Regions from separate parts of the Nesterenkonia aethiopica genome, predicted to be linked through region 2. Evidence: predicted binding sites of a transcription regulator. Region 2 holds the regulator's gene; the other holds the start of a gene.
The links. Region 2 encodes HrcA, which represses chaperone genes, less so after heat shock. Its sites were predicted from a motif close to TTNGCACTCGNNNNNNNCGAGTGCNAA; they were not measured.

Region 1 (5,586 bases), on a different contig from region 2:
TGACGAGAGCCCCGCAGGCTGATGCCTGCGGGGCTCTCGTGCTGCTCAGCGCGACGGGCCGGGCATGATCACATCATGCCGCCCATGCCGCCCATCGGGTCCATGCCCTCGGCGCCGGCGCCGCCGGCGTTCTTCTCGGGCTTGTCGGCCACGACGGCCTCAGTGGTGAGGAAGAGGCTGGCGATGGAGGCCGCGTTCTGCAATGCCGAACGGGTCACCTTCACCGGGTCGTTGACGCCGGCGGCCAGCAGGTCCTCGTACACGCCGGTGGCGGCGTTGAGACCGGTGCCGTCGGCCAGACCCTTGACCTTCTCGGCCACCACGCCGGGCTCGAGGCCAGCGTTGATGGCGATCTGCTTCAGCGGGGCCTCCACGGCGAACTTCACGATGTTCGCGCCGGTGGCCTCGTCGCCCTCCAGGGACAGGGACTGGAACGCCCGGGCGCCGGCCTGGATGAGAGCGGCGCCACCGCCGGCGACGATGCCCTCGTCCACGGCGGCCTTCGCGTTGCGCACGGCGTCCTCGATGCGGTGCTTGCGCTCCTTGAGCTCCACCTCGGTGGCAGCACCGGCCTTGATGACGGCCACGCCGCCGGCCAGCTTCGCCAGGCGCTCCTGCAGCTTCTCGCGGTCGTAGTCCGAGTCGCTGTTCTCGATCTCGGCCTTGATCTGGGAGACGCGGCCGGCGATCTCGTCGGCGTCGCCGGCGCCCTCGACGATGGTGGTCTCGTCCTTGGTGACCACGACCTTGCGGGCGGTGCCCAGCAGGTCCAGGGTGGCGTTCTCCAGCTTGAGTCCGACCTCCTCGGCGATGACCTGGCCACCGGTGAGGATGGCGATGTCGGCCAGCATGGCCTTGCGGCGGTCGCCGAAGCCGGGGGCCTTGACGGCCACGGACTTGAAGGTGCCCTTGAGCTTGTTGACCACCAGAGCGGCCAGGGCCTCACCCTCGACGTCCTCCGCGATGACCAGCAGCGGCTTGCCGGACTGCATGACCTGCTCCAGGACGCCGATGACGTCCTTGACCGAGGAGATCTTGGAGTTCGCGATCAGGATGTACGGGTCCTCGAGGACCGCTTCCTGACGCTCGGCGTCGGTGACGAAGTAGCCGGAGAGGTAGCCCTTGTCGAAGCGCATGCCCTCGGTGAGCTCGAGCTCCAGACCGAAGGTGTTGGACTCCTCGACGGTGATGACGCCTTCCTTGCCCACCTTGTCGAGCGCCTCGGCGATCAGCTCACCGATCTGGTTGTCGGCGGCGGAGATCGATGCGGTGGCGGCGATCTGCTCCTTGGTCTCGATCTCCTTGGCGGACTTGAAGAGCTCCTCGGTGACCGCCTCGACGGCCTTGTCGATGCCGCGCTTCAGGCCCATCGGGTCGGCACCGGCGGCCACGTTGCGCAGGCCCTCCTTGACGAGCGCCTGGGCCAGCACGGTGGCGGTAGTGGTGCCGTCACCGGCGACGTCGTCGGTCTTCTTGGCGACCTCCTTGACCAGCTCGGCGCCGATCTTCTCGTAGGGGTCCTCCAGCTCGATCTCCTTGGCGATCGAGACGCCGTCGTTGGTGATGGTGGGGGCGCCCCACTGCTTCTCCAGCACGACGTTGCGGCCGCGGGGGCCCAAGGTGACCTTGACGGCGTCGGCGAGGCTGTTCAGGCCCCGCTCGAGGCCCCGGCGGGCCTCTTCGTCGAATGCAATGGTCTTAGCCATATCGGCACGTGTCCTTCCTGGACTGCGGGTGATGATGATTCAGACGTGTTCGCGTCAATCGGGTCGAACCTTGAGAGGTGCCCGCGACGGACGGCCGCACCCCCGCGTCACCGGGGGCGCATGGTTTCGGTGGCCTCACCTGTTCAGGTTCATCCCACTCGCCGCCGCAGGAGGCTGCACCCGTCACCGGGCTGGCAGTCTCCGGGGGAGAGTGCTAGCTCAATTTTTAGCACTCTGTGCAGGCGAGTGCAAACCCCTGAGGTGAGCTCCCGCCTGCTGCTGCGCGGCTGATCTCACTCGGCGAAATCGCCGTCGACCACGACGGCCACCGAACTCCACGCGCTGTTCTCCTCCACCCGCTCGATGCCGAGATTCTGCCCCACGTCCTCGGCGTGCTCCTCGGAGCCCGCCGGGTAGAAGACCACGGGGGTCTCGACGTCGTCGTAGGTCCACTCGGCCACGTAGGTGACGTTGTAGCCCATCTCCTCCAGCGTGGCCGCAGCCTCAGATTCGGCGCCCTCGTAGCCCAGGACCTGCACGGCCGCCTCGGTGTCCGCGGCGGTGCCGGTGGGCTCCTCCTCGGCACCCTCCTCGCCGTCCTCGGCGGCGCCGTCCTCGGAACCCTCGTCCTCGCCGTCGGACTCCTCCTGGGCCTGGTCCTGATCGGAGGCCTCGGTGTCGCCGTCGCGGAGGGTGGGCAGCACGAAGTAACTGACGACGCCGACCGCCAGGGCCAGCACCGCGAGCAGCCCGATCCACTTCAGGCCCCCGCCCCGGGAGCCCGTGGAGGCCTCGGCCGGGGCACGGTGCTTGCCGGCCTCGCCCTGCTGATAGGGAGGGACGTCGTCGAACTCGTCGTGCGGGAACTTGCTCATGGTGTGGCGATCCTCAGGCTGTGCGCGGACTGCGGACGGACGGTGAGGCGGACCGGAGAGCCCGGCCCGCTCGTGGCATCGGAGCTCAACATCTCAAAGCTCGTGATCGCGGAACTCCTCATCTCGACGGTCACCGGCGGGAGGCCCGAGCCCGCTGCCGCGCGTCGCGTTGGCGGCGCAGGCGCTTGACGAGCATGGGGTCGTGGGCGAGGGCCGCCTCGGAGTCGATGAGCCGGTTGAGCAGCTGGTAGTAGGACACCCCTGAGATGCCCAGCTGATCGCTGATCGCCTGGTCCTTGGCCCCGGCGTACTTCCACCATTGGCGCTCCAGGGCCAGGATCTGCTGCTCCTGCTCGGTCAGCTCCCCGGCGTCAGACGGCGCGTCCGCGACCTTGTCACGGGTGACGGCTTCGGCCGAGCTGGCAGAGCTCATCGATGCCTCCTGATCTCGATTCGGACCGATGCGCGACCGGCCCGCTGGTTCTGCGCCCATCCTACGGCCCGGAGCAGGCACGACGGCACATATCACCCGCTGTGTGTTCGCTGCCACAGGGACGCCCGGCGCACGGCGGACTCTCCCCAGTCCGGCCGCGCCCCGCACGTCGAGGAGTCATTTCCCCGCGCATCACCCCCTGAGCAACGCGCGCAAGCTTTCTGAGATGCACCGGAAATCGCCGCCTGGATCCTCCGCGGACCGCCTCCGGGCACATGACGAGCGACCACGCACCTCCCAGGCACCCTCTAAGGTGGTGGCCCATGGAGCTCTCCGAGAACCTCGTCGCACCCCTGGAGTCCGGCTGGGAGCGGGCCCTGGCCGCGCAGGAGCCGCAGTTCGCCCGCGTCCGCGAGGAGCTGACCCGCCGCCGGGCCTCCGGCGAGCACGTGCTGCCCGCCCCGGAGGCCGTGCTGCGCGCCTTCCGGCAGCCCTTCGACGACGTCCGGGTCCTGATCCTCGGCCAGGATCCCTACCCCACCCCGGGGCATCCGATCGGCATGTCCTTCGCCGTAGCCCCGGATGTGCGGCCGCTGCCCCGCAGCCTGCAGAACATCTTCCGAGAGCTGCATCAGGACCTCGGCATCGAGCCCGCTCCGCACGGCGATCTCACGGCGTGGAGCCGGCAGGGGGTGCTGATGCTCAACAGGGTCCTCACCGTCACCGCAGGCAGCCCGGGCTCGCACCGGGGCATCGGATGGGAGCAGATCACCGAGGCCGCCGTCCGGGCGCTGGTGGCCCGGGACACCCCGCTGGTCTCCATCCTGTGGGGCGCCGATGCGCGGCGCCTGCAGCCGCTGCTGAATGCGGGAGACCACACGGCAGTGATCACCAGCCCGCACCCCTCGCCGCTGTCCGCCCATCGAGGTTTCTTCGGCTCGCGACCGTTCTCCCGGACCAACGACGCTCTGCAACACCTGGGCGCGGCTCCGGTGGACTGGCGCCTGACCGCACCCGCCTGACCGCACCCGTCTGACCGTTCAGCGGCGTCGGCCGCGGGACCGCTCGTTGGACTGCAGCCCCGAGGTGAACGGACGCATCAGCACATCGCCGAGCACGATGCCGGCGGCGATGCCCAGGATGATGATCAGGGCGCTGAACAGCTCGGTCAGCCCGCCCATCATCGAGTCCACCAGGGTGACCTCGGGGTTGTCGAGAGCGATCTGATACATGCCCCGGAAGACCATGAGACCCGGGAGCATGAACATCATGCCCGGCACGGCGACCACCAGCTGCGGGGCGCCCATGCGCAGCGCCACCACACGGCCCAGCGCGCCGACCACCGTCGCGCCCAGGATCGGGGTCATCCGCTCCCCCAGGCCGATCAGCTCACCGGCATAGAACAGCAGGAAGCCCAGGGCCGAGACGGCACCGGTGGGCAGCAGCATCTTCCAGCGCGCCTGCTCCACGACGGCGGCGGCCATCGCGGCGACGAACACCAGCGCCACCAGCACGGTCGGATGGTAGATGCGGGTCAGCCCCACCGCCACCTCGATGTGCGGGGCACCCAGCAGGTCGGCCAGCACGACGCCGGCCATGATGCCCGCTGTCATCCCCGCGAAGGCGATCATCGCGGAGACCAGACGTCCGGCAGACGTGATGGGGAAGCCGTTGATCGCGTCCTGGATGGCGGAGACCACCCGGGCCGAGGGCAGCAGGATCATCAGCCCGCCGGCCACCACCATGGACGGAGTGATGGGCGCGTCCAGCATGAAGGCGCCCATGGCGATGAAGGTGGCCATGAAACCGCCGGCGGCCAGGGTGAAGAACTCCGGGACCCTCCAGACCGCCAGCTGACGGGTGATGCCCAGCACCACCAGGGTCGCGGCGAAGCCGAGGGCGGCGTCCAGAAGCGGGGCTCCGAGGAAGCTCGCGAACAGGCTGGCGAACAGAGCTCCGGCCAGGTTCACCATCCAGCGCGGATACGGCTTGGGCTCCCGGGTGATCTCCTGGAGCCGCTCGGCCGACTCGCCGCGGGTGAGCCGCCCGGAGATGATGTCGGTGACCAGCTCATGCACCGCGGCCAGGGCCTTGTAGTTCCGGGACCAGGAACGCACCACGCGCACCCGGGAGTAGGGGATCTTGCCGTCCGGTGCCCAGTTGAGGCTGATCGACTGGTTGGTGATGTCGACGTCGGTGTTCTTCATCCCGAAGGCCGCGGTGACCGCGATGATCGAGGTCTCCACCTCCAGGGCGCCGGCCCCGTACCGGAACAGCGCCTCCCCCAGGTCGAGGACGAAGGCGATCGTGGCCAGTTCGTCCGAGTCCACCGGCTGCTCGGCCTGACGGGGGTTCGCGTAGGGGGTGCCCACGAGCCGGTCCACCAACGGCACGGCCTGGGTGTGGGTCGTCTCGGCCCGCATGATGCGGCGCAGCACGTTCTGCGGCCGCACCTTCTGCTCGAACACGGAGCGGTCGAACAGCGGGGGCAGCTTCAGCTGGTCCGCCAGTTTCGTCCCTGCGGGGCGGAGCACGGAGCGACGACGGATCGGTTCGCTGGCGGGCGCGGCGG
Region 2 (5,586 bases):
GCACCCCGCCGCCTACGCCCAGCGGCTCCACCAGGGCATCACCCCGGGCCACGGCAGGGAGCTTCTCGACGACGACGCACAGGCGCTGGAGCACCTGATGCTGCGCCTGCGGATCGCCGAGGGCCTCGACGTGGCCGAGCATGAGGCGCTGCCTGGGGCTCGACGCCTCGACGACGGAGTCCTGCGGGCCCTGGTCCACGAGGGGCTGGCGCAGGAGGGACCGTTGAACCCGGACGAGCGGAGCCCGCGCGGACGGGTGGTGCTCACGCTGCAGGGCCGCCTGCTGGCCGATGCGGTGACCCGTCGCCTCAGTGGATGAGGCGCAGGTTCATCCGGTACCGATAGGGGCGACCCTTGTTGCACTCGATGCCCGCCACGAGACCTGAGATCGTCATCACCACCCACAGGAAGACGGCGGCCAGTCCGAAGATCCACCCGATGGCGGGGATCAGCGCCAGCACGTAGCAGACGAGCATCACCACGGTCAGCGGCAGGGTGAAGTTCAGGGCTTCCTTGGACTCCTGTGCGGTGAACGGACCTCGATCCCGGAACACGAGGTAGATGATCAGCGACGGCACGCAGCCCATGAGCCCGCCGAAGTGGGACAGCGTCGCCCAGCGACGGTCCTCCGAAGGGGTCAGCGGCAGCGCCGCGTCGGCGGAGCCCTCGACGCGCTCGGAGTCCCCGGAGTGCTGGCGGCGTCGGTCCGCAGGCCGGTGACGGTCGCCCGAGTTCGGCTGCTGCGGATGTGGCGGCTCGGACTGTGGCACGGCGCCCCTCTCTGATGCTCGTGGGATGGCGGTCGTGCGGACCCGGGAGGCCTGCACGGATGAGGCAGATTCTACCGCCCCCTCCTGGACGTGGGCTGCCGGCGACACCCCCGCGGAGCCGCCGGGCGCAGGCGTCAGCCGGTGACGAAGTCGATGAGCTCCTCGACCCGTCCCAGGAGGGCCGGTTCCAGGTCGGTGTAGCTGGAGACCGTCCCCAGGATCCGCTTCCAGCCGGCGGCGATGTCCCGCTGCCCGGAATGCGGCCAGCCGAGTGCCTGGAGGGTGCCCACCTTGATGTCGATGTGCCGAGGGATGTCGGGCCAGGCCTGAAGTCCCACGAGCTGGGGCTTCACCGCCTGCCAGACATCCACATAGGGGTGGCCCAGTACTGTCACGTTTCCGGCCGCCCCCGGCATGGACATGGCCTCGGCCGCAATGCGGCTCTCCTTGGAGCCCGGGACGAGGTGGTCCAGCAGCACACCCACTCGACGGTCCCGGCTCGGTCCGAACTCCCGCAGGGCCCCGACGAGGTCGTCCGCGCCGTGCAGAGGTTCGACGACGACTCCCTCGAGCCGCAGGTCCTCGCCCCAGACCTTCTCGACCAGTTCGGCGTCATGGGTGCCCTCCACCCAGATCCGGGAGGCCCGGGCGACTCGTGCCCGGGCGCCCTCCACAGCCAGCGAGCCCGATGCGGTGCGGCGGGGGCCCTGCGGGGCGGTGCGAGGCTTCGGCGGGACCAGCTCCACCGGGGCGCCGTCGTGCAGGAACCCGTGCCCCAGTGGGAAGGCCCGGCTGCGGCCGTGGCGGTCCTCCAGGCGGACCACGCGGATGCCGCCGGCCGCCTCCACACCCACCACGGCACCGACCCACCCCGACTCGGTCTCCTCCACCACGGTGCCGTGGTCGGCGGGGAGCGGCGGGACCTCACGGTACTGGGCGCGACGCCGTTCGGCCATGTCCGCGGGGCCCCAGGCGGACCAGTCGGTGGGGAAGTGAGGAGATGTCACAGCCCGGGAGCCTAGCAGCGGCGGCGCCGACTTCGGCGGATCCCGACGACACGCGCTAGAATTGGCACTTGTCGCAGGAGAGTGCCAATCGCCGCCGGGAGAGGAGACCAGCGATGTCTGACACCCGTCGCCTGCAGGTGCTGCGTGCGATCGTGGAGGACTACGTCCAGACCCAGGAGCCTGTCGGGTCCAAGGCGCTGGTGGATCGCCACAACCTCGAGGTCTCTCCGGCCACCATCCGCAATGACATGGCCTTCCTGGAGGCCGAAGGCCTCATCGCGGCCCCACATACCTCCGCGGGCCGGATCCCCACCGACCAGGGGTATCGGCTCTTCGTGGACCGCATCACCGAGGTCCGTCCGCTGTCGCGGGCCGAGCGTCGCGCGATGGACATCCTGGTGGAGGCCGCAGACGACCATGACGCCATGCTGGAGCAGACCGTGCGTCTGCTGGCCATGCTCACAAACCAGGTCGCCGTCCTGCAGCACCCCCAGCAGTCCACGGCGCGCATCCGGCACATCGAGGTCCTGTCCATGGGGCCGCTCAAGGTGCTGGTGGTCGTGATCCTCTCCTCCGGGAAGGTGGAGCAGCGGATGGCCACACTGCCGGAGCCTGTGGACGACGATTCGCTGCAGGTGCTCGGTCAGCGGCTCGCCGGGGAGCTCCACAACCGGTCCGCCTCGGCGCTGCCGCTGCCGGTGGACCGCCTGCTCGGCTCGGTCGAGCCGTCGCTGCGCTCCAGCCTCGCGATCGTCGCCCACACGGTGGAGGCGGTGCTGGAGTCCGGACGGGTGGATCGCATCATCATGGCCGGCACTGCTAACCTCGCCAGGTCTGACCGCGACCTGGGCCCCTCGCTCGGTCCCGTCCTGGAGGCCCTCGAGGAGCAGGTGGTCCTGCTGCGCCTGCTCACCGAGATGGAGCAGGACCGCCGTGGCCTCTCCGTGCGGATCGGTCATGAGACGAGCCATGACTCGCTGTCCGAGACCTCGGTGGTCGCTGCGGAGTACGCGGTCGGCGACGGCGGCGACGCCGCGAAGCTCGGCGTCGTCGGGCCCACACGCATGGACTACGGCTCCACCATGTCGGCGGTGCGAGCCATGGCACGGTACCTGTCCCGGATTCTCTCTGAAGGGTGAGAAGTGACTGACTACTACGAGGCGCTCGGCGTGAGCCGAGAGGCGTCGACCGACGAGATCAAGAAGGCGTACCGGAAGAAGGCGCGCAGGCTGCATCCGGATGTGAACCCCTCGGAGGACGCCGCCGATCAGTTCAAGCTCATCGGACGCGCCTATGAGGTGCTCTCCGACCCGGAGAAGCGCCGCAACTATGACGCCACCGGTGACGAGAACGGCCGGTCGCCCTTCGGCGGCGGATTCGGGGGAGGGAGCCAGGGCTTCGGCGGCTTCAGCGACATCTTCGAGACGTTCTTCGGCGCCGGAGCCTCGGGTCCGGCCTCCCGCACCCGGCGCGGCCAAGACTCCCTCATCCGCGTGCGGGTCGATCTCAAGGACGCCGTGTTCGGCACCACCAAGGAGGTGGAGATCGAGACGGCGGTCACGTGCTCTGTCTGCCATGGCTCGTGCACGCGGGAGGGGACCAGCCCGACGACCTGCCCCGACTGCCACGGTCAGGGCCAGGTCCAGCGGCCCATGCGCTCCATCCTGGGCACCGTCCTGCAGACCGAAGCCTGCGCCCGGTGCTCCGGCTTCGGCAGCATCATCGAGGACCCGTGTCAGGAGTGCGACGGACAGGGCAGGGTGCGCGAACGCCGCACGCTGAAGGTCAAGATCCCCGCCGGCGTGGACAAGGGCAACCGCATCCACCTCGCCGGGGAAGGGGAGGCCGGACTGGCCGGCGGGCCGCACGGCGACCTGTTCATCGAGGTGGACGTCCGGCCCCACGACGTCTTCACCCGACGCGGGAACGACCTGCACGCCACCGTGTCCATCCCCATGACGGCCGCCGCCCTCGGCACCACGGTCAGTCTGGAGACCTTCGACGGGACCGAGGAGATCGAGGTCAAGCCGGGCACGCAGTCGGGCGAGGTGCTGACGCTGCGGGACCGCGGTGTCGCGCACCTGCGCGGCGGCGGCCGCGGTGCGCTGAAGGTGCATCTGAAGGTCGAGACCCCCACCAAGCTGACCGATCGCCAGCGCGAGCTGCTCCGTGAGCTGGCCGCCGAGCGTGACGAGGAGCTGGGGGAGTCCACCACGGAGCACCGGGGGATGTTCGCCAAACTCCGCGAGGCCTGGGACAGCCTGTGACAGCTCCGCTGTTCCACCTGGCGCCGGGACGGCTCGACGGCGTCTCCTGCGGCGACCACGTCCGGCTCGACGGCGCGGAGGGCCACCACGCGGCCACGGTGATGCGCCTCGAGGTCGGGGAGGAGGTCCACCTCTCCGACACGCGCCGGCTGCGGGTCACCGGATCGGTGGTCGAGACGGGGGCCGGTGTGCTGACGGTGGAGGTCTCCGCCGTCGAGGAGGAGCCCGACGAGCGTCCCCGTCTTGTGCTGGTCCAGGCGCTGGCGAAGGACCGCCGGGATCTGCAGGCGATCGAGTCCGCCACGGAGCTCGGCGTGGACCGGATCGTGCCGTGGCAGGCCGAGCGCTCCGTGGCCCGCTGGAAGGCGGGTCGGGAGGCGAAGAAGCACGCGGAGTGGGTCTCGACGGTCCGGGCCGCGGCCAAGCAGACGCGCCGCACCGCCGTCCCCGAGGTGGAGCAGCTGCACACCACCGCGCAGTATGCGGCGGCAGCTGCCGCGGATCCGCGGCGGGCCGTCGTGGTGCTCCATGAGTCAGACGAGCACACTCTGGCCGGCGCGCTGCAGGACGTCGATGCGTCCAGCGTCGAGGAGCTGCATCTGCTGGTGGGCCCGGAGGGAGGGATCTCGCGGGGCGAGATCGAGCGGCTGGTCGCCGCAGGTGCTCGGGTGGCGCGCCTGGGGCGCACTGTGCTGCGTTCGTCGACCGCAGGGCCGGCCGCCCTGGCCGGCGTCCAGGTGCTGCTGGGCAGGTGGGAGCGCGAGGAAGCTCCCGACGACATCACCAGTAGACTGAGCACCGATGACTGATACTCCCTTCACCCCCGCCGACTCCACCTCCGGTGTGGCCGCCGGCGCCGCGGCCTCTCCGGTGGGCAGCATCGAACGCACGGTGCACTTCGCCGACTCCGACACGATGTTCCGTGCCCTCGGCCCGCAGGATCTGGCGATCCGCATCCTCCAGGGCATCTGCCCGGCGGCGTCCATCGGCCTGCGGGACCAGCTGATCACGGTCGCGGGCCCCGAGCAGGACGTCCGGCAGATCGTGGAGATCCTCTCGCAGCTCAAGAGCCTGGCGGCCTCCGGCACCACGGTGGGCGAGGAGATCGTCGAGCAGGTCGCGACCATGGTGCGGGCGAACCAGGCCGGAGCCTCCGCCCGGATGATCACCACCAATATCCTGTCCCACCGGGGCAAGACCATCCGGCCCAAGACGGCGAACCAGCAGACCTATGTGGATCAGATCGACGAGGCCACCGTGGTCTTCGGGATCGGACCCGCCGGCACCGGCAAGACCTACTTGGCCATGGCCAAGGCCGTACAGGCCCTGCAGGCCAAGGAGATCAACCGCATCATCCTCACGCGGCCCGCCGTCGAGGCGGGGGAGAGGCTCGGGTTCCTGCCGGGCAGCCTCAACGAGAAGATCGACCCCTATCTGCGCCCTCTCTACGACGCGCTGCACGACATGATCGACCCGGAGTCGATCCCGCGGCTCATGGAGTCCGGGATCATCGAGGTGGCTCCGCTGGCCTACATGCGTGGC

Region 1: groL (chaperonin GroEL) is a predicted target of HrcA. The motif match lies at 1,933-1,959, and genes of this name have one in related genera.

What each region holds. Positions count from the first base shown of each region.
Region 1 covers NZ_BAAAVT010000006.1:36,486-42,071, reverse strand. Annotated here, with positions in the region: gene groL (chaperonin GroEL) at 69-1,706, opposite strand; gene ABD658_RS05470 (LytR C-terminal domain-containing protein) at 2,000-2,581, opposite strand; gene ABD658_RS05465 (DUF3263 domain-containing protein) at 2,712-3,014, opposite strand; gene ABD658_RS05460 (uracil-DNA glycosylase) at 3,338-4,036, shown strand; gene ABD658_RS05455 (threonine/serine exporter family protein) at 4,055-5,586, opposite strand, start outside.
Region 2 covers NZ_BAAAVT010000004.1:149,325-154,910, forward strand. Annotated here, with positions in the region: gene hemW (radical SAM family heme chaperone HemW) at 1-319, shown strand, start outside; gene ABD658_RS04060 (DUF4870 domain-containing protein) at 309-770, opposite strand; gene ABD658_RS04065 (DUF3097 family protein) at 905-1,726, opposite strand; gene hrcA (heat-inducible transcriptional repressor HrcA) at 1,891-2,916, shown strand; gene dnaJ (molecular chaperone DnaJ) at 2,920-4,044, shown strand; gene ABD658_RS04080 (16S rRNA (uracil(1498)-N(3))-methyltransferase) at 4,041-4,853, shown strand; gene ABD658_RS04085 (PhoH family protein) at 4,846-5,586, shown strand, end outside.